DNA from 3 places in the Neptunomonas japonica JAMM 1380 genome. Region 3 is predicted to be linked to each of the others. Evidence: predicted binding sites of a transcription regulator. Region 3 holds the regulator's gene; each other region holds the start of a gene.

Region 1 (6,782 bases), 1.8 Mb from region 3:
GGCCTCTTTGCCATCGGCCCCAATAACGGCTAACCAACCACCTCCATCGATAGCAACATCGAGTGTTCGCCCTGTTTGAATGAAAGTCCCTGTTGTTGTATCGGTTGCCGGTCTTTCCGTCATTGCATAAACACGTGTAGGCAAGCCTTCGCCAAACACTTGCATTGAGCGGGCTTGAGCCAAATCTGTCTTAAAACCAGTCGTGCTCACGTTAGCCAAATTGTTAGCATGAGCTTGTTGTGCAAGCATATTTTCTCGTGCACCGCTCATCGCTATAAAAACAACTTTATCCATAACTTCATCCGGAATTTTGTGGTTGCCGTACCTATTCGATATATTGTTAAATGCAAACTACATGCCAAAAAAAAGAGCCGCATAAGCGGCTCTTTTTAACAAGCAAAATAACGTAGAAATTAGATCTGCAAAATCGACTGCGTTACCGTATTCAAAGTTTCAAGTGTTTTAGAGTTTGCTTGAAAGTTACGCTGCGCTTCAATCAATTTCACAAGCTCTGCAGATAAATCAACATTGGACTGCTCTAAAGCAGCAGAGCGAAGCAAACCATTCAAACCAGTTCCCGGAGGATTCATTAAAGCGCCACCAGATGCCAATGTTGCCGACCACTCAGTATCACCACTTGGTTGCAAACCTGCCTGATTTTCAAAAGATGCGATAGCAACCACACCAATTTTAAGCTCTTCACCATTACTAAAAGCCGCAATCATATCGCCCGTTCCACTGAACGAAACACCAATAAGATCACCCTTTGGATAACCATCTTGATCTGAGGCTTTTATAATAGAGTCAGATGCAAACTGTGTAGAACCAGCTAAATTCAATGTAATTACATTATTTGGGTTAGCTGGATCAGCTCCTTTAATTAACAGATCAGGCACGGCTGCACCCGTACGTACTTCTTCGCCATTAACCGATGAAAGAATACCACTGGTTGGGTCAAATTTAATCAGAATAGGACCTGGCTCAGTAGCCGACCCATTACCTGGATCATTTGCTTTACCCAAATCAAGCGCTTCATCACCATTTAGATATGCATAAACACGATAGACGCCATCATAAGAGTTATCACCCGGCTCAGTAAAGTGCGCATCTAAAGCACCACCAGCAACACTATCAGCGGCAAACAGTTGCGAGACATTGTCATCAAAAACACCTACAGAAACAGAGTTCAAAGAGCCCGGGGTTACTTCTGGTTTATACTCAACACGTAATGCACCATTGGTACCCTGATCAGCATCCCAGCTTACTGACTGAATAAGCGGGTTCGCTTCAATGATATCTGACTCACGATCACGAATCGCTAAAGCAACCAGCTCAGCACTCATGCCTCCAGTCCCAGTAGAGATATCTATATCTACACCAGCAATTTTAATATTGAATGTATTGGTTGGGAAATTGGCGGCATTAAACTCGAAGTATTGTTTCTCATTACTCGAAACAAAACCTGTCGTATCCGTTGCAGTAGGAACTAATGAAGCAGGCGTCGCCGCATTATCAGTCACAACTAAGTCACCAAACTCAAGCGAATCTGCACGAGTAATAATTTTCAGCTCACCAGAACCCGCCCCATCAGGGTAATACTCAACAGCAAAAATCCTTGGGTCTGTTTCTTGAAGATCTTTAAGAACTGGGTCCTGAAGTCTCCAAATTTCTTGGTTATTTCCCGTAGGACCTTTTGCCGTCGTCGTAACTTGAGCAAAACCCGCTGCTGCGGTTGGCACCCCTACTGCCAAAGCCACTGTTATCGCCGGAGCACCTGAAATCAGCACATCACTAGCAGGGGCCGTTATATATTTTTTATACTCTTGTTCGGGACGCTGCTCAACCATATTGTATTTTACGGTATGCTCGTTACCTAAACTATCAAACGTACGCACTGTTGTACTGTAGGTGTAAGAGCCTGCTTTATCTTTATCATAATTCGGCAAAAGTGTTGTTGAGTCTTCACGATCATCAATATTGAAAGCAAGATCCATGTCGCTGGTTGCTTTGGGTGGGTACTCTTTTTGAGTTACTGCCAAATCACCTATGGGCAAGCGATTTTCTTTATCGTCCAGCCCGTATCCCTGCAAACGCTTACCATCTTTAGAAACGACATAGCCTTCTTTATCAAGTTCAAAGGCACCAGCACGCGAATAAGTTATACCGCCTTGCTGATCATCTAACTGAAAGAAGCCAGAGCCATTAATCGCCAAATCAAGATTATTGTTGGTAAACTCTAGCGTACCAGAGCTAAAGTCCTGCGCGATATTCGATACAGTGACACCTGACCCTGGGGTATTACTACTTCCCGAGCCCACAACAGATGCAGTATAGATATCACCAAACTCTGTTCTGGATGACTTATAACCTACTGTACTAGAGTTCGCTATATTATTACCTGCGACATCAAGCATGGTCGATGATGCTTTTAATCCTGTAACCGCGATATTAAAACCCGCCATGACTATTTCCCCTCATTAACCTATTTGCTTGATGTCACTCATATTCACTGTTCCGGCACCTGTATTCACTTTCATACCAATACCGTTTTGCCCCAAGGTAACACTGTCAACTCGATGGCCAATATAGCTTTCGGTAGGCTTATAAACGCCTTCCGAATCTGTCGCTTCCACCACGACTTTGTACTCACTTTGAGGGTCTCTATTTCCCACATTCCAACCGAAGTTATGATCACCCGCTGCTACAGACTTCATCTCCCAAGTATCTACAACATCTCCTACCGAATCGTAAACCGAGACCCGCACGCCCTTGGCGCTTTCAGGAAGCGTGTACACACCTTCGATAATGCCCCGACTATCTAGCATCGCCTTATCGGTTTTCACAAAAGCTGTTTGTCCTACCATTGACGATGCTTGTAAAGCCGCCTGACTGGTTAACAAAGCACTGCTCATATCAGACATCGTAGTATTGAGGTTATTAATACTCTCAACAGAGCTCATGTTTGAAATTTGCTGCATAAAGTCAGCAGTATCAGCAGGGCTGGTAGGATCCTGATTTTTCAACTGAGCAATCATCAGCTTCATGAACATATCGCTATCTGTTTCAGACTGCGATTTGGCTGTAGATGATGCTTGATTACTTTTGTTTATTTGCTCATAAACCGACGTTGCATTTACACCGTTGATATCAGCCATATCATGACCTCAACTCTTTAATTGCGGCCAAAACTCACTTGACCAGGTTAGTATTTGTTTAGCCGCTCACTGCCCCAATGTCAGAGCTCGTTGCACCATCTGTTTTGCGGTATTCATAATTTCGGCGTTAATTTGAAACGATCTAGAGGCTGAAATCATATCTGCCATCTCTTCAACTACATTAACATTAGGGTAATGTACGTAGCCTTTTTCATCAGCCAAAGGGTGACTTGGCTCATACGCCGTACGAAGCGGAGCCTGACTCTCAACGATGCCTGCCACATGCACTCCCTGGCCAGGAACCAACCCAGTATCGGTATCAGTCACCTGCTCAAGTGAAGGCGCTTGCAATTCAAAAACAGGCTTACGTGCTCGATAAGTTTCACCAACACTGGAGCTCACACTATCGGCATTAGCCATGTTACTCGCTGTTGTGTTCAGACGAATGGTCTGAGCACTCATCGCTGAACCCGCTATATTAAATATATTTGCCAATGACATGATTAATTACCCTTGATAGCGCTAGATAGGCCTTTAAATTTGCGATTTATAAAATCAAACGATGCTTGGTAGCCTAAAGCGTTTTCTGTATAACGAGCCATCTCCTCCTGAACATCAACTGTATTTCCATCAACAGATGGCTGAGTCGGTGTACGAAATAATAACTCGGCAGCATAATCCGGATGAATGACGGCATCTTGATGCGTTGCATTGGTATTAACCATTTTCAGAGGTGCTTGATTCTGCTGAGCACCTTGAACACCTTGCAGCACACTTTTAAAGTCGATATCACGTGCTTGGAAGTTTGGCGTATCGGCATTGGCAATATTATTAGCAATCACTTCTGCACGCTTTGAGCGCAGCCCAATTGCGTCTTCATGTATTCCTAATGCTTTATCAAAACTAATCGCCATACGTCACCTCTCACTGTGTAGAGAGAATAAAGCAATCTCTATGCCAAACAGCAGAAAGCGCCACAGAGCCATGAAATACGGGGGGAGTTAAAGGTATATTTTTGACAGACATAAAAAAGCGGCACTTGATTGCCGCTTTTCTTTGCCGCTATGAAGCTAAATAGCTTGGTAAATAATACCCGGGCGGCAATGAATCATTTTGTAACAGTCAGACAAACCAGGTAGAGATTCAGATGCACCTAATAATAGGTAACCACCAGGGTTAAGCTGCTTATGCATTTTTCTTAGTATTTCCGTTTTCACTTCTAAAGAGAAGTAGATCATTACATTACGACAGAAAATAACATCGAATTGCCCTAACCCTGTATATTGACCTAGTAAATTAATACTTTGAAAACGCACCCTTGATTTAATATCAGAATTGATAGTCCACGAACCACTGGAATTCGCTTTAAAGTGCTTCTGCAAACGGCTCTGCTCTAAGCCTCGGCCTAACGCCAACATCTCATATTCACCAGAGCGAGCTTGCTGAAGCACACTGGTAGAAATATCCGTCGCTACTATCTCTTCCCCCGCCACAAAAGAGCCAGGGTTTGCACGCTTATATTCATCAATGACCATACTCATAGAATATGGCTCTTGTCCGGAAGAACAAGCAGCCGACCAAATACGTATCTTTTGACGACCTTTTTTCTCTTTTATTTCTGGAAGCAACTTATTCTTTAAAATATCGTAAGGATGTATATCACGAAACCATAAGGTTTCATTAGTAGTCATCGCATCAATAACTTTATCTTTAAGCTGACTTCCTCCGGGCCTCTCAAGCTGCTTAACAAGACAGTTCAAATTATTGAGCGAACATTCCTGCATTATTTTACCTAAGCGGCTTTTCACAAGATACTGCTTATGCTCTGCTAGTAAAATTCCACAGCTTTTTTCCAGAAAACGGCTAAAAATAGTAAATTCTTCCGGCGTTATTCTGAAGGCGTCAACACGCTCATTCATAGCGATGATTCCATTCTAGAGTCGCTGCTCAAGTTTCTTAATGCGATCAATAACTACACTCGCCAAATCATCAGGATTAAACTTAGCCAAAAAGCCATCCGCTCCCACTTTCTTCACCATGGAAACATTGAACCCTCCACTTAGTGAAGAATGAAGCACAATGTGCATTTTATCCATGCGAGGGTCTTCTCTAATCATTGCCGCCAATGTGTAGCCATCCATCTCTGGCATTTCGATATCCGAAATAACCATCAAGAAAAGTTCAGTAACATCATTTCCATTTTCGGACAGCTTATTCAACATATCCCATGCAATTTTTCCGTTATTACATGTTGTAACCTTAACACCGAGATCTTCAAGGCTACGCTGCATCTGATTACGTGCCACACTCGAATCATCAACGCACAAGATTTGATACTCTTTTGCCTTGCTTTTCATCTCTTGAGTAGCAATTTCTTCACTGACATTAGTATGCATCGGGTACAAATCAGCCAAGATCTGCTCAACATCTAAGATCTCTATAAGCCTATCTTCATACTCAAACACGGCTGTCAGATAGTTTTCCACCCCAATTTCTGCGGGAGGCGCCATAATTTGATCCCAATGAGTATTCAAAATACGGTCCACCTTCCTTACGAGAAAAGCCAATGTACGCGTATTATATTCAGCAACTATCAAGAAGCATTGCTGATGCTCATCCTTAGGGATACCAGAACGGCCTACTGCTTCAGAAAGATCCAAGACGGGAATGGTTTCACCACGTATATGTGCCATCCCTTTAACTGAAGTTGTTTGCCGCGGAACTTCTGTCAATTTGGGACATTGCAGTACTTCGCGTACTTTAAACACATTGATTCCGTATACTTGATCGGTTTCAAGTGCAAACAATAAAAGCTCTAAACGGTTCTGCCCAACCATCTGGGTACGCAGGTTTACAGTATCTAGAATACCTGACATGATCTACACCAAATCTATTGTCACTATAAAAGCGACACCACGACATCCATCCTGTTCTGAATCAGGAGCCACCGTGAGTTATTTTCGAATAATGCCTGCTATCGGCACTCTCAGCATTTTATTAAGTACTTTTCTATTCTCTACGCACTGCGTAGCAGAACCTTTACAAAGCATTGTAGAGAAACATCTTTACGAGCACTTTTCCGCAAAAAATCCTCAATCTGATATTAATATAGTCGTAAACCCAATTAATGATCGTACAAATTTAAAAAAATGTACAAATTTTGATATTCCCACCCCCTCTACTCTCCCTTCAGGTGGCCGATTGTCTATGCGCGTTCGCTGCCACGCACCTAAAAAGTGGGCTGTTCATGTCATGGCTAAAGTAAATATATTTTCCCTGGTCGCAACGGCAAGACACCCCATATTGAAAGATTCAGCCATTGGGGCAAATGATTTATCATTTGTACGAAAAAATACCAGTCTGATTAACCAAAGCTTCTTTACTGCCCCTGATCAACTTATAAGTCTGACTGCCCGCCGGAATATTCCTACAGGCACATTATTAACAGCTAACATGTTGCTTATTCCAAAACTGGTTGAGCGTAACGATACCGTTATTATTGAAGCTATAATCGGTTCACTATCAGTAAGAACACAAGGCACGGCACTTGAGAGCGGTAAAAAGGGCGAACAAATAAGAATTCTCAATAACAAATCACAAAAAGTTATCCGCGCCTATGTAAAAAGC
Region 2 (6,782 bases), 1.7 Mb from region 3:
GATCTTGCAAGCGCGAACCCGGTGAGTACCACGGCCGCTGAACCTTCTCTGTTTTAGACACGAACAAACTCAAAGACCGTGACGTTGGCACCCCAAGTGCGTGCATATATTCCTGTGCCAGAAACTCCCGGATACTTGATCGCAGGACAGCACGGCCATCCCCTCCGCGGCAGTATGGTGTACGGCCGCCTCCTTTGAGCTGCATCTCCCAACGTTTACCCTTGATAACGGCTTCAAGTACAGAAACAGCACGCCCGTCACCGTATCCGTTGCCGGTTTGGAATGGACACTGCTGGTAATATTCGGTACCGAAAATGGAAAGCGCATAACCACAAGCCCAACCGACCTTACGCATCGGCGCAGGCACCTGTGAAATATCACCAGAGAACATCCTAACAAAGTCGTCGGACTGTGCAATACTGTCGGCAAACCCAAGTTCGCGAAAGAAATCTTTGCTGTGAGTGACGTACTCTGGATCTTTAATCGGTGTAGGTTTTACGGGAACATAATGACCCGAAAAGACCTGTCGCGGCGCGTGGTCTACGCCATTTTCTTTCGCATCAGGATCGGGGTTAAGCGTATCCATGAGCGAGTAATTTACCAATGTTGAAAGGTCGTCAAGCGTCTCGATAGTTGGCGAAGTTTCCTGGGGCAAAGACTTTTTCATAAGGGCACCTCATAACGCGGGTAAAAAGGCTGCTACCCGCTATTGCAACATCATTGCATTCTGGTAATAAAGGGGCAGATTTATTGGATTATACGACCAGCAACTACTTATGTCCCTCTAGTACGATAATCCGGTAAAGCGCAGCAGGCTATTTGAAAAAGCATAGTTCGGAATTTTTCCGTTCATTACAACCTAGATTTAACAGATGTAGCACAAAACGAGAGAACGCTAGTGTAAATACTCGAGGGTCGCAAGAAGGCTGTTTTAGATGGTGGAGCCTAGCGGGATCGAACCGCTGACCTGTTCGCTGCCAGCGAACCGCTCTCCCAGCTGAGCTAAGGCCCCATCTTTAACACACTTGGGGGAAGAAATAAGTGCGCTTTGAAACGACGCGTATCATCCCATATTTCACATTAATGTCAAACACATTTTTAGACTTTGTCTAAGCGATTCAATCTATTGCGAGGCTTACCATCAAAATATAACATCAAGACACTAACGATACTCACCTAGAACCCATCGCTTTTACCTCTTTCTGCTTCGGCCTGCATATCACCAAGTTATGATGTAAGGCAGTGACCTATGCGCCACTTTTAGGCAAGATGAGTTAATACACCGATAAAAAGAACAGACAGAGGGCCTCTTTATGATCGCGGTTAAAAGAGTAGTACTTGATGTTTTAAAGCCTCATCACCCTAACGCGCTTGAGTTTTGCCAAGCATTAAGCGCTGTTATTAAAGGCAGCACAGTTAAAGTAACGGTTATCGCTGTCGATGAAAAAACTGAATCACTGGAAGTATCGGTTGAAGCAACACTGATTGATTTTGATCTTCTGCAAGATGTGATTAATAAAATGGGTTGCGCCCTGCATAGCATTGATGAGGTAGAAGTTAAAAACGAGCCAAACAGCTGACGCTTATGAATATTTTCACAAGAGCTGAATTTCTGTTAAACATCACGCGCTCTCAAGGAATTGCACGGCGATATTTTGTCGTGAATGGTTTTGACGGTGCGTTAACGATGCTCGGGATGATTCTTGGTTTCCAGTTCAGTGCGTCTACCCCACTAAGCATTACCATTAACGCTTGTTTAGGTGCTTCCATCGCGTTAGGTGTGAGCGGCGTAAGCAGCGCCTATATTAGTGAGCTGGCCGAAAGGCGGCGTGCTCTTCTTAAGCTGGAAGAGGCTATGCTGGAGGATTTACATGAATCGGCACATTCTGAAGCAGCCCGCTGGGTGCCTATCATGATTGCCTTAGTGAATGGTTCGGCCCCTCTACTTATTTCATTAGTGATTCTTAGCCCTCTACTATTAACTCATGCAGGAGTTGTATTACCAATTTCGCCTCTTTTTCTAGCCATTATTTTAGCCTTAATTATTGTTTTTTTACTGGGTGTTTTTTTGGGCCGAATAGCAGGTACATCGTGGTTACGCAGTGGTGTGCAAACCTTATTTATCGCTATAACAACATCTGTTCTCATCTTTTTATTTACTAGTAACTAGCCATACACACCTAAGATTTATTGTAATAAAACCACAGCCAAGCACATCAACGGCTCTTGTGTAAGGTTTAACCAAACAGACATAAAAAAGGCCTGCAATGGCAGGCCTTTGATTTATCTATAGCTAGCTACTCGATGCCTGCAACAACTTCTCTAAACTCTTTTTCCCAACGTTTTGCTTCTTTCTTCGATGGGCCACCCAATAGGTTAACCGCATGGCGCAAACGCGCACGGCTCATATCAGGGCCAAGAATCGACATAGAGTCCATAACAGAAACCGTTTGGTTAGTACCCGCAATAGCGATAAACAACGGGAACAAGAAGTCACGTAGCTTGTAACCCATCTGCTCTGCTAGCTGCTTTAGCTGTGCGAACAGGTGGTCTTTATCCCAGTTGCTTTCGGTATCCAAGAACCAAACACTAAATTGCAAAATGCGTTTAGCATCGTCCAATGTCACGCTTTTGTGTTCAAAGTCAGATTCTTTAATCGGTAACATGCCCGATAGGAAGAAGCCCGCTAGCGGTGCTACATCAGAGAACTTTTCTACGCGCTGTTGGATAAGCGGCAAAATCTGCATCAAGTACTGTGGATTTAGTGCCCACTCCTGATACTTAGCTGCAAACTGCTCAGGGTTTAGGTCTTCACGTAGCCATACACCGTTAAGCCAGCTGAGTTTTTCTTGATCAAAAACCGGCCCACCTAAAGAGACACGCGTAATGTCGAAGTTAGAGAACATCTCTTCACGGCTGAATTTTTCGCTTTCATCCGGCATCGACCAACCCATACGGCCCAAGTAGTTAAGTAGTGCTTCAGCCATATAACCCATACGCTGGTAATACAAAATACTGGTTGGGTTTTTACGCTTAGACAGTTTGGACTTATCTGGGTTACGCAGTAATGGCATATGGCACAGAACCGGCATTTCCCAGCCAAAGTACTGATACAGCAATTTGTGCTTAGGTGCCGAGTTAATCCACTCTTCACCGCGGATCACGTGAGTGATCTCCATAAGATGATCATCAACAACGTTCGCTAAATGGTAAGTCGGCATGCCATCAGATTTTAGCAGGATCTGTGCATCGACCATTCCCCATTCCAATTCGATCGTGCCACGCAGCAAGTCATCTACTACACAAACACCCTCGCCTTCAGGCACAACCATACGAATAACGAACGGTGCACCCGCAGCTCTGCGCTTTTCTACTTCATCAGCAGGTAAGGCTAAGTCACTTTGTTTTAATGCAGTGTGTCCACCCGCAGCACGGCGAGCCGTACGTAGCTCGTCCAACTCTTCTGAGGTACGGTAGCAATGAAATGCATGGCCTTTTTCTACGAGGTCGTGTGCATACTGGGCATACATACCTTTACGCTCACTCTGGCGGTAAGGGCCATGTGGGCCACCTACATCTGGGCCTTCATCCCACTCAAGACCTAACCAGCGAAGTGAGTCTAAGATCTTCTGTTCCGATTCGCCCGTACTGCGCGTTTGGTCGGTGTCTTCTATACGTAAGATAAACTGCCCACCGTGCTGGCGAGCAAACGCCAGATTAAAAAGTGCAATATAGGCGGTGCCTACATGCGGATCGCCTGTTGGAGAAGGCGCAACGCGAGTACGTACGGTCATTATGTTCCTGCCAAAGCTAACGTGGTTGCCAAAAGAATACGAAAATAAAGCGGGCATTATACAGTTGCCTGCCACCCCTTGCCATGCCAACTCCATGAGAGTTCCTGACATTTAAAACAAAGACTGGCCCGTAACTTGCTAAATATTTAATAAATATTCATTACTAAAGCAGGTGATTCATTTGAAAAGCAGACTAACCGTGCTTGTCATTAATGAAAATATTACGCGTAAGGGAGAGCTAGAGCACACTCTACTTATTCCTTTACGTGAACAGGAGTACGACATTGTCGGGGAGTTGACATCCACTCAACATTTGGCCGATAAGGCCAACCAATTACAACCCAACCTTGTCATAATCAGCCTTGTTTCCCTCAATAAAGCAGGCCTAGAAAGTATTGCATTGATGGCCGAGCACTGCTTACGCCCTATCGTTATCTTTGCCGAACACGATAACCAACAAATGACCGAACAAGCCATTAACACGGGTGTGAGCGCCTGCGTCATTGACGGGCTTGCGCCACATAGGGTCGAAAACATCGTTAATGTGGCTGTGGCTCGCTTTGAAGCATTACAAACAATGCGCCATGCCCTTCGGCATACAGAAAATAAGCTTGATCAAGCACGCGCTGAATTAGCTGAGCGCAAACTGACCGAAAAAGCTAAAGGGCTTATCATGAAGCATAACCATTGCGCAGAGAGCCAAGCATTTAAAGCCTTACAAAAAATGGCGATGGATCAACAAAAATCACTCAGTGATGTTGCTAAAAACATTATTGCTGTATTGGGAAAACACAGTAATAGCATTAGTAGCGGCCACTCTTAAACATACAGCACCACATTTGTGCGGCGCACCAAAGAGGGCGTTTTTTTATCTAATTAAACGCCCTCTTTTTCTCATAATCTTGCGCTAGCCCCTATAAAAACTACTCTTTTATTAAGTTGGCACGCTCGCTGCACTGTACTCAAAAGAAGCAAATACACATTTATTAGACCATTTAAAAACAATGTTTTTTTTCAGGCAAGGGCGCCAACAACCGGGATCTCACCCTTTCGGTTTGTTGGCGCCTTTTCTTTTTTTAACAGGCGGAAAATGACTATGACTCAGGAAAAATCGTTTAACCTGCTATCTTTCGGCGGAAAGATGAAGATCCTGCATTTCAGCTGGATCGCCTTTTTTATCACCTTCTTTGTGTGGTTTAACCACGCCCCCCTACTCGGCATGATTGCTGAATCCCTCGGGCTGACTAAGTCTGAGATCAAAACCTTGCTGATTCTCAATGTTGCGCTCACTATTCCAGCGCGCATTATCATCGGCATGCTGACCGACAAATATGGCCCGCGTATTACCTATGCGGCCTTGCTGTTTCTGGCCAGCATACCTTGCTTTGCATTTGCATTGTCCACAAACTTTGCTGAAGCCGCGATTTCCCGCTTTTTCTTAGGGTTTATTGGTGCAGGCTTTGTTGTTGGTATTCGCATGGTGAGTGAGTGGTTCCCAGCGAATGAGCTAGGCACAGCTGAAGGTGTTTACGGTGGTTGGGGGAACTTTGGTTCTGCCGCTGCAGCAATGAGCCTACCGACACTGGCCCTTATCTTTGGTGGTGATGATGGCTGGCGCTATGCCGTAGGCCTCTCTGGTTTGTTTAGCCTGATATTCAGTTTTATCTGGTATAAAAATGTTACTGACACGCCTAAAGGCTCTACCTACTTCAAACCAAAACGTATTGGTGGTTTAGAAGTCACGAGTAAAGCTGACTTTGTGTTTTTGCTTATTATGAAAATCCCATTATATGCCGCGCTTTCACTATTAACATGGAAGCTCTCTCCTGCGGGTGTGTCGATTCTTTCAGATACAGCAGCGCTGAGCATCTACGTGATATTGGCCGCTATCTTCATTTACGATTGCTATAGTGCTTATGACGTTAATAAAGAGATTTTCCATACACCGGTACCCGAAGTACAGCGCTATGCTTTTAAGCAAGTGGCGGTATTAAACGTGCTTTACTTTGCTACATTTGGCTCAGAACTTGCCGTGGTATCGATGTTGCCGTTGTTCTTCTCTGATGTTTTTGAACTAGATATGGTTTATGCCGGACTGCTCGCTTCTGCTTATGCATTTATGAACCTGATGTCTCGCCCTGGTGGCGGTTGGATAAGCGACCGCTTTGGCCGCAAAAAAACCCTGTTAATTCTCACAGCAGGTTTAGCAGGTGGCTATGCGGTAATGTCGACTATCGATAGCAGCTGGCCTTTAGCACTAGCCGTTATTGCAGCCATGGCGTGCTCGTTCTTTGTGCAGGCCGGCGAAGGTGCAGTATTTGCCGTCGTACCCTTAATCAAACGCCGTTTAACAGGCCAAATTGCGGGCATGACCGGTGCTTACGGAAACGTTGGCGCGGTATTTTATCTCACCGTATTATCGATGGTTGATTACTCAACTTTCTTCTCTGTGATTGCCGCAACAGCCGTATTAGGCTTTGTGACCTTGCTGTTTCTTAAAGAACCTAAAGGGCATATGGCTGAAGTAAATGAGGATGGCAGCGTTGCGCTCATCCAAGTGAACTAATTTAAGCCATGCACATTTAAATTCGTTGATTTAAGAAACTATTTAAAACGGGAGCCGTATAATGAGCAAGCATCTAGAAGTTCGTTTTGGTGGATACTCTACCAAAGGAAAAAAAGCGCTGAATCAAGATGCATTTGCGGCATCCCACCCTTCTGGTAGCGAGCGCCAATATAAAGGTGCTGCTGCTGCCATTGCGGACGGTGTTAGCAGTTGCGAAGACTCACATATCGCTAGCCAAACAGCCGTTACTGGCTTTATTGAGGATTACTTAAGCACGCCTCCTAGCTGGAGTGTTGGGCATTCGGCCTCACGTGTACTCACCGGCCTAAACCGTTGGCTCTACCATGAAAACCAAAGCAGAATAGGGCACCGTGAAAGCATGCTCACTACCTTTTCTGCTGTTGTGGTTAAATCATCCACCG
Region 3 (6,782 bases):
CGCTCCCGACTGATCGAAAGCAGCCTATTCATATAAGTGCAGACAGTGCTCGCATTGACGACAACACAGGTACAACAACATACAAAGGCAATGTCCTGATGACCCAAGGCAGCATGGAGATTCGAGCAGCCAAGGTCGACCTATATCGAAAAAAGGATGATATTAACCTAATCATCGCCACGGGAAGCCCTGCCAACTTTCGCCAAAGGCCCTCAAAAGATCAGCCGATTACTAACGCATTTGGCGAAAAATTAGAATATAAAATTGCTGAACAAACCGTCACTATAACGGGCCAAGCACGCGTAGAACAAGATAGAGACACATTTAGCGGCGAGCGTATCGTTTACCAAATGAAAAAAGCCATCGTCAACGCATATAGTGGATCTGGGTCCTCGGGACAACGCGTTAAAATGATTATTCAGCCTAAGGCCAATTAGTACAGATGAACACTCTTCTTCAGGCTTTACATCTAGCAAAATCATACAAAAAGAGACAGGTAGTTCGCGATGTCTCCCTGGAAGTTAACAGCGGTGAAATCGTTGGACTTCTAGGTCCAAACGGTGCGGGAAAAACCACCTGTTTTTATATGATTGTGGGGTTAGTTAATACCGACAAAGGCGCTATACGTATCAATAGCGATGACGTCACACAACTACCGATGCATGAACGCGCCCGAAAAGGAATAGGCTACCTCCCACAGGAAGCATCCATTTTCCGCAAACTTAGCGTACAAGATAACCTGCTCGGCATACTAGAGATGCGAAAAGAACTCTCGACAGCGCAGCGTAACGAGAAGCTAGAAAGCCTCCTAAGCGAATTCCACATCACACACTTACGCGACAGCTTAGGCATGAGCCTATCTGGCGGCGAACGCCGGCGTGTAGAAATAGCCCGAGCGTTGGCCTCCGAACCTACCTTTATTCTATTAGACGAACCATTTGCCGGCGTTGATCCCATCTCTGTAAATGACATAAAACACACTATAAAACACCTACAATCCAAAGGTATTGGTATTTTAATTACTGACCATAATGTGAGAGAAACACTCGATATTTGTGAAAAAGCCTATATTGTTAGTGAAGGCGTTATTCTTGCTCAAGGAACACCAGAAGAGATACTTTCAAATGAACAAGTAAAAGCAGCCTACTTAGGACATACATTTACACTTTGAACATCACATTGTAAATTTCACATTCTAAGTTATATGAACTGCCCTATTGGAGTAACCTTGTAGTTATATGAAGCAATCATTGCAACTCAAAATGGGTCAGCACCTGACAATGACCCCTCAACTACAACAAGCTATTCGTTTGTTGCAGCTGTCGACACTCGACCTCCAACATGAAATACAGGAGGCACTGGACAGTAACCCGATGCTCGAAACGAGTGATGATTTCGATGAAACGCATCAACCCGAAGTACAGCAAGAAATAACCACTCCAAGTGAAGATAACAACCTCGCCCAATCCAGCACATCAAGCAACGAGAGCATAGAGAACTCAGCTGAAGATCAGTGGAGCGACAACATTCCCTCTGAACTCAGCACAGACTCCTCTTGGGAAGACACGTATCAAACAGGAACAAGCAGTAGCCAGCGAGATGATGATTCTTTTTTTGAATCTAACGACACGGCAGAAGAAACACTGCAAGACCACCTTAACTGGCAGTTAAATTTAACGCCAATGAGCCCGGCAGACCGCTTAATTGCTGAAGCAATTATTGACGGCATCGATAACGAAGGGTATTTGCGCTCCTCTACAGAAGAAATTCTTGAACACTTTAAAGAGAGCGAACCTACATTATTTGCCGAGTCTGAACTCGATGAAGTAGACGCAGTATTACACAGGATTCAACAGTTTGACCCTCCAGGCGTTGCCTCTCGTGATTTGGGTGAGTGCTTAAGCATTCAGTTGCGCCAATTACCACCAGACACGCCGCTGCTTCAACAAGCGCTTACATTATGCAAACAATACATACACTTGTTAGGAACACGGGATTATAAGCAGCTACTACGAAAACTGCGATTAAAAGAGCCTCAACTACAAGCTATTATTCTCTTAATACAATCACTAAACCCCTATCCCGGTTCTCATATTTCTAGCTCAAAAGCTGAATACGTTACCCCCGATGTATATGTAGAGAAATTCCAAGGGGTTTGGACGGTACGACTAAATCAAGACGCATCTCCCAACCTAAAAATTAACACGAGTTATGCCGACCTCATTCGTCGAGCTGACAGCAGCGCTGATAACACCTATCTTAAAAACCACTTACAAGAAGCTCGCTGGTTTATAAAAAGCCTACAAAGCCGTAATGAGACTCTACTAAAAGTATCTAGTCAGATTATTGAGCGCCAATCAGCGTTCTTGGAGCATGGTGATGAAGCCATGAAGCCAATGGTGTTACATGACATTGCAGAAGCAGTAGAAATGCATGAATCGACTATTTCTCGTGTTACCACACAAAAATATATGCACACTCCGCGCGGAATTTTTGAGTTAAAATATTTTTTTTCTAGTCATGTAAGCACCAATGACGGTGGCGCTGCGTCCTCTACAGCTATTCGCGCCGTCATTAAAAAAATGATTTCTGCTGAAAATACTGCAAAGCCGTTGAGTGATAACAAAATTGCCCAACTGTTAGACCAAGAAGGAATTAAAGTTGCAAGAAGGACTGTTGCAAAATACCGAGAAGCAATGGGCATTGCTCCTTCTAATGAAAGGAAGTGTCTGGTTTAATATTAAGTTATAACGACATGCGTCGTTTTAAAAGGAGATACCTATGCAAATCAATATTACAGGTCATCATGTAGAGCTTACTGAACCGCTTTCTGAGTATGTACATACTAAATTTGAGAAGCTTGAACGACATTTCGATAACATTACTAATGTACAAGTTACACTAAGCATAGACAAACAACGTCAAAAAGCTGAAGCGGATATGCACATCGCCGGCGGTGAAATTTTTGCCACAAGCGAACAAGATGATATGTATGCTGCTATTGATGGATTGATCGATAAACTAGATCGTCAGGTCATCAAACATAAAGAAAAACTAAAAGCCATAAGTAACTTTTAAAACTGAAATCACATGCCCATTCTGTCACTATTATCACCAGAGCGAGTTCTTCAAAATATTGAAGGAGGAAGCAAAAAACGTATCATTGAGCTTGTCAGTAAAATCATTGCTGAATCAAACAGTGATCTCTCAGCAGAAGCAGTATTTAGCGGCCTCATCGGCAGAGAACGCTTGGGCAGTACGGGCATAGGTGAAGGTGTGGCCATTCCACACTGTCGCCTTGCCAACGTCCAAACGGCCACTGGCGCACTTATATACTTATCCAAGCCCATTGATTTTGATGCGATCGATAATCGTCCTGTCGATTTATTATTTTTTCTATTAGTTCCCGAAGAAGCATGTGACGACCACTTAAGCACGCTCGGAAAGCTGGCCGAAGTATTCAGTCAGGAGGAGTTCCGGGACACATTAAGAAATACACATTCAAATGAGCAACTTTTAGACGTTGCTACTCAACTGTTTCGCATTTAGAGATGGATCTATGAAATTAGTGATCATTAGTGGGCGATCAGGCTCAGGAAAAAGTACAGCTCTACAAGCCCTCGAAGATGTTGGCTTCTATTGTATTGATAACCTTCCGGCCAAATTACTGCCAAACTTAATTGATCATATGTTAGAGGATGACGCACAGCTCAACCGTATTGCCGTGTGCATAGATGCTCGCAACCTATCAAGCAATCTCGAGAAATTGCCGAGCATCTGGCGAGATTTTAAAAAGCACCCTAAAATCACAGTTGAACTACTTTATGTTGATGCCTCTCACGACACACTATTAAAAAGATACAGCTCAACAAGACGACGCCACCCGATGGCAGAGTTAGTCAGTAACCTTCCTGACTCTATTGACTATGAACGCACATTATTAGAACCGATTGCTGATCTTGCTGATCTGCGAATAGACACAACACTACTATCTATTTACGAACTACGTGACATCATAAAACTCAGAATTTCTGAACGTAAAGAGCAGTCACTTTCTTTACAGTTTGAATCATTTGGTTTTAAACATGGCGTCCCTATGGATGTCGATATTGTTTTTGATATGCGTATTTTACCCAACCCATATTGGGTAGCTGAACTTAGAAAACACACAGGGCTCGACCAGCCGGTAATCGATTTTCTTAGCCAAGAAAGTGACGTAAACGCAATGATAAAGGATCTTCAAGAATACTTAGATAAATGGCTACCGCACTTCATGCAAAACAATCGTAGCTATGTCACCGTAGGGATCGGCTGCACCGGCGGCCAACATCGCTCAGTTTATGTCACTGAACAACTAGCTAGCCACTTTAAATCTTATATGGATAGTGTGAACATCAGGCATCGAGAGCTGCGCTGAGCGCTCGACACCATTACACAGAGGAAATAAAGCGCTATGCTTGAACTAAAAATCACCATCATTAACAAGCTCGGTTTACATGCGCGTGCTGCCGCCAAGCTCATTAATACGACTTCTAGGTTTTCTTCTGACGTACGTTTAGTTAAAGAAGGCCGCGAGGTTGATGGCAAGAGCATTATGTCAGTCATGATGCTGGCTGCTAGTAAGGGAACAGAACTCACTGTCATTGCCACGGGTAGCGACCAAGATGATGCGATTTCTGCCATTGAAGCTCTCATTAACAATCGCTTTGATGAAGATGAATAACCTCTGATTCACGCATAGCAACTACTGAATACAACTCATCTATCCGCTATACTACAGCAACATAAAATATTGTACCGTGCGTTTTCGCAGTTAAGGGTATTATGACTACTAATGACGAAACTACAGCACTGGACAAACTCAACCGGGCCCTGGACAGTGGCGCCTTTCAACAGGTGCGTTTTACTCTAAACAATTCGCTTCGCCCTGCCGAAGTCGCACACCTACTAGAGCAGTCCCCGCCGAAAGAGCGCGAAATTTTATGGAATCTAATTCATACCGATAACGAAGGAAAAGTACTCCAGTATCTTGCTGATGATATTCAAGCAGACATTCTCAGCAAAATGGATACCGACCGCGTTTTGGCTATTACAGAGTCACTAGATACCGATGATGTAGCAGACGTTTTACAGCAACTACCGGAGCGAGTAACGCGAGAGCTGCTGAAGATCATGGATCAGCAGAATCGTGAACGCTTAGAAGTTGTTTTGGCCTACCCGGAAGATACCGCCGGCGGGTTAATGAATACAGACACGGTGACGATTCGCCCAGACATTACTGTTGAAACGGTATTGCGTTATATTCGCCGCCATAATGAAATACCTGAAATGACAGACAGCTTATTTGTCGTCAGCCGCAGAAAAGAATCCTACATAGGGATTCTGCCACTCACTAAGCTTCTCGTATCGGATCCCAATATTACTGTTCGTGAAATAATGAACACTGATATTAAGCCGATTCCAGCAGAGATGCCTGATGATGAAGTTGCTTCGCTCTTTGCTAAACATGATTTAGTATCCGCACCTGTTGTAAACAAAAAAGGTAAACTCCTCGGCCGAATCACTATCGATGATGTTGTCGATGTTATTCGTGAAGACGCAGACCACTCCATGATGAGCATGGCAGGTCTTGACGATGATGAAGATACCTTTGCACCATTGATGAAAACAACCCGACGAAGAGCTGTATGGTTAGGCATCAACTTGATTACGGCACTGACCGCATCTGCTGTTATCGGCATTTTTCAAAACACGATTGATAAAGTAGTCGCTCTCGCCGTCCTTATGCCGATAGTCGCCTCTATGGGTGGTATTGCAGGAAGCCAAACATTAACGCTTATGATTCGTGGACAAGCTCTAGGGCATGTTGAGCGCTCAAATGCTGGCTGGTTACTCAATCGTGAACTGTTAGTCGGCGGCTTAAACGGTGTACTTTGGGCACTGGTTGTATCGGCGGTATCGATTTACTGGTTCGAAGACACTACCATCGGCTTAGTCATTGGTTTAGCGATCATCATCAACTTAATTGCTGGAGCACTGGCAGGGACTGTACTCCCACTGGCTCTAAAATCTTGGGGCATTGACCCCGCCTTAGCTGGAAGTGTACTCCTCACCACCATTACTGATGTGGTGGGTTTTTTTGCATTTCTAGGATTGGCAACCTACTTCTACGGATAAAAAATGAACGAAGATAATTTCGATGATATAGATAATGATGATGAAGACTTTATTAGTCGCTCTCAGATCAAGCGCGAAGCAGAAGCTCTACAGAAGTTAGGCGAGCGCTTAGTAGACCTAAAACCAGGGCAACTTGATAAACTTCCTATTGATGAAACGCTTCGCCATGCAATCGATGAAGCTAAAAAGTTACCACACCGCAGCGCCTTACGCCGACAAATGCAATACATCGGCAAGCTAATGCGCTACGAAGATGGTGAGGCAATAGCAAACGCGATCGAACGCTTTGACGTTACAAAAGAAGCTCACAACAAAGTTTTTCATAAACTTGAAAAATGGCGTGACCGCTTAATTGAAAACAACAAAGATAATTCAATGCTAGACGTCATTATCTCTGAATACCCTCACACGGATATCCAGCACTTACGACAACTGGTAAGAAACGCTCAAAAAGAAGTATCGCAAAACAAACCACCGGCCGCTGCACGTAAACTATTTAAATACTTACGAGAGCTAGAAGAAAACCCATAGTCATTGTTAACGTATTAGGCTGTTAACACCTAACAGCCTATATATTTACGAACGTTGCTGAAATAGCACCGGCA

What was found. Region 3 encodes sigma-54, which starts transcription at its own class of promoters, with help from an activator protein. Its sites were predicted from a motif close to TGGCACNNNNNTTGCTNT; they were not measured.
Region 1: the regulator sigma-54 is predicted to act here: its motif matches at 4,098-4,115, upstream of flgB (flagellar basal body rod protein FlgB).
Region 2: the regulator sigma-54 is predicted to act here: its motif matches at 4,735-4,752, upstream of NEJAP_RS06210 (NarK family nitrate/nitrite MFS transporter).

What each region holds. Positions count from the first base shown of each region.
Region 1 is NZ_AP014546.1:766,735-773,516, reverse strand. Features, by position in the region: gene NEJAP_RS03525 (flagellar basal body rod protein FlgF) at 1-294, opposite strand, end outside; gene NEJAP_RS03520 (flagellar hook-basal body complex protein) at 414-2,462, opposite strand; gene NEJAP_RS03515 (flagellar hook assembly protein FlgD) at 2,478-3,155, opposite strand; gene flgC (flagellar basal body rod protein FlgC) at 3,222-3,656, opposite strand; gene flgB (flagellar basal body rod protein FlgB) at 3,659-4,069, opposite strand; gene NEJAP_RS03500 (CheR family methyltransferase) at 4,226-5,074, opposite strand; gene NEJAP_RS03495 (chemotaxis protein CheV) at 5,090-6,031, opposite strand; gene flgA (flagellar basal body P-ring formation chaperone FlgA) at 6,105-6,782, shown strand, end outside.
Region 2 is NZ_AP014546.1:1,369,499-1,376,280, reverse strand. Features, by position in the region: gene NEJAP_RS06240 (protein adenylyltransferase SelO) at 1-667, opposite strand, end outside; tRNA gene NEJAP_RS06235 (tRNA-Ala) at 937-1,012, opposite strand; gene NEJAP_RS06230 (DUF211 domain-containing protein) at 1,314-1,580, shown strand; gene NEJAP_RS06225 (hypothetical protein) at 1,586-2,170, shown strand; gene gltX (glutamate--tRNA ligase) at 2,298-3,794, opposite strand; gene NEJAP_RS06215 (ANTAR domain-containing response regulator) at 3,976-4,617, shown strand; gene NEJAP_RS06210 (NarK family nitrate/nitrite MFS transporter) at 4,891-6,360, shown strand; gene NEJAP_RS06205 (bifunctional protein-serine/threonine kinase/phosphatase) at 6,422-6,782, shown strand, end outside.
Region 3 is NZ_AP014546.1:3,063,214-3,069,995, forward strand. Features, by position in the region: gene lptA (lipopolysaccharide transport periplasmic protein LptA) at 1-437, shown strand, start outside; gene lptB (LPS export ABC transporter ATP-binding protein) at 443-1,171, shown strand; gene NEJAP_RS14345 (RNA polymerase factor sigma-54) at 1,239-2,738, shown strand; gene hpf (ribosome hibernation promoting factor) at 2,782-3,078, shown strand; gene ptsN (PTS IIA-like nitrogen regulatory protein PtsN) at 3,091-3,549, shown strand; gene rapZ (RNase adapter RapZ) at 3,560-4,417, shown strand; gene NEJAP_RS14365 (HPr family phosphocarrier protein) at 4,454-4,723, shown strand; gene mgtE (magnesium transporter) at 4,825-6,177, shown strand; gene yjgA (ribosome biogenesis factor YjgA) at 6,181-6,708, shown strand; gene NEJAP_RS19490 (hypothetical protein) at 6,754-6,782, opposite strand, start outside.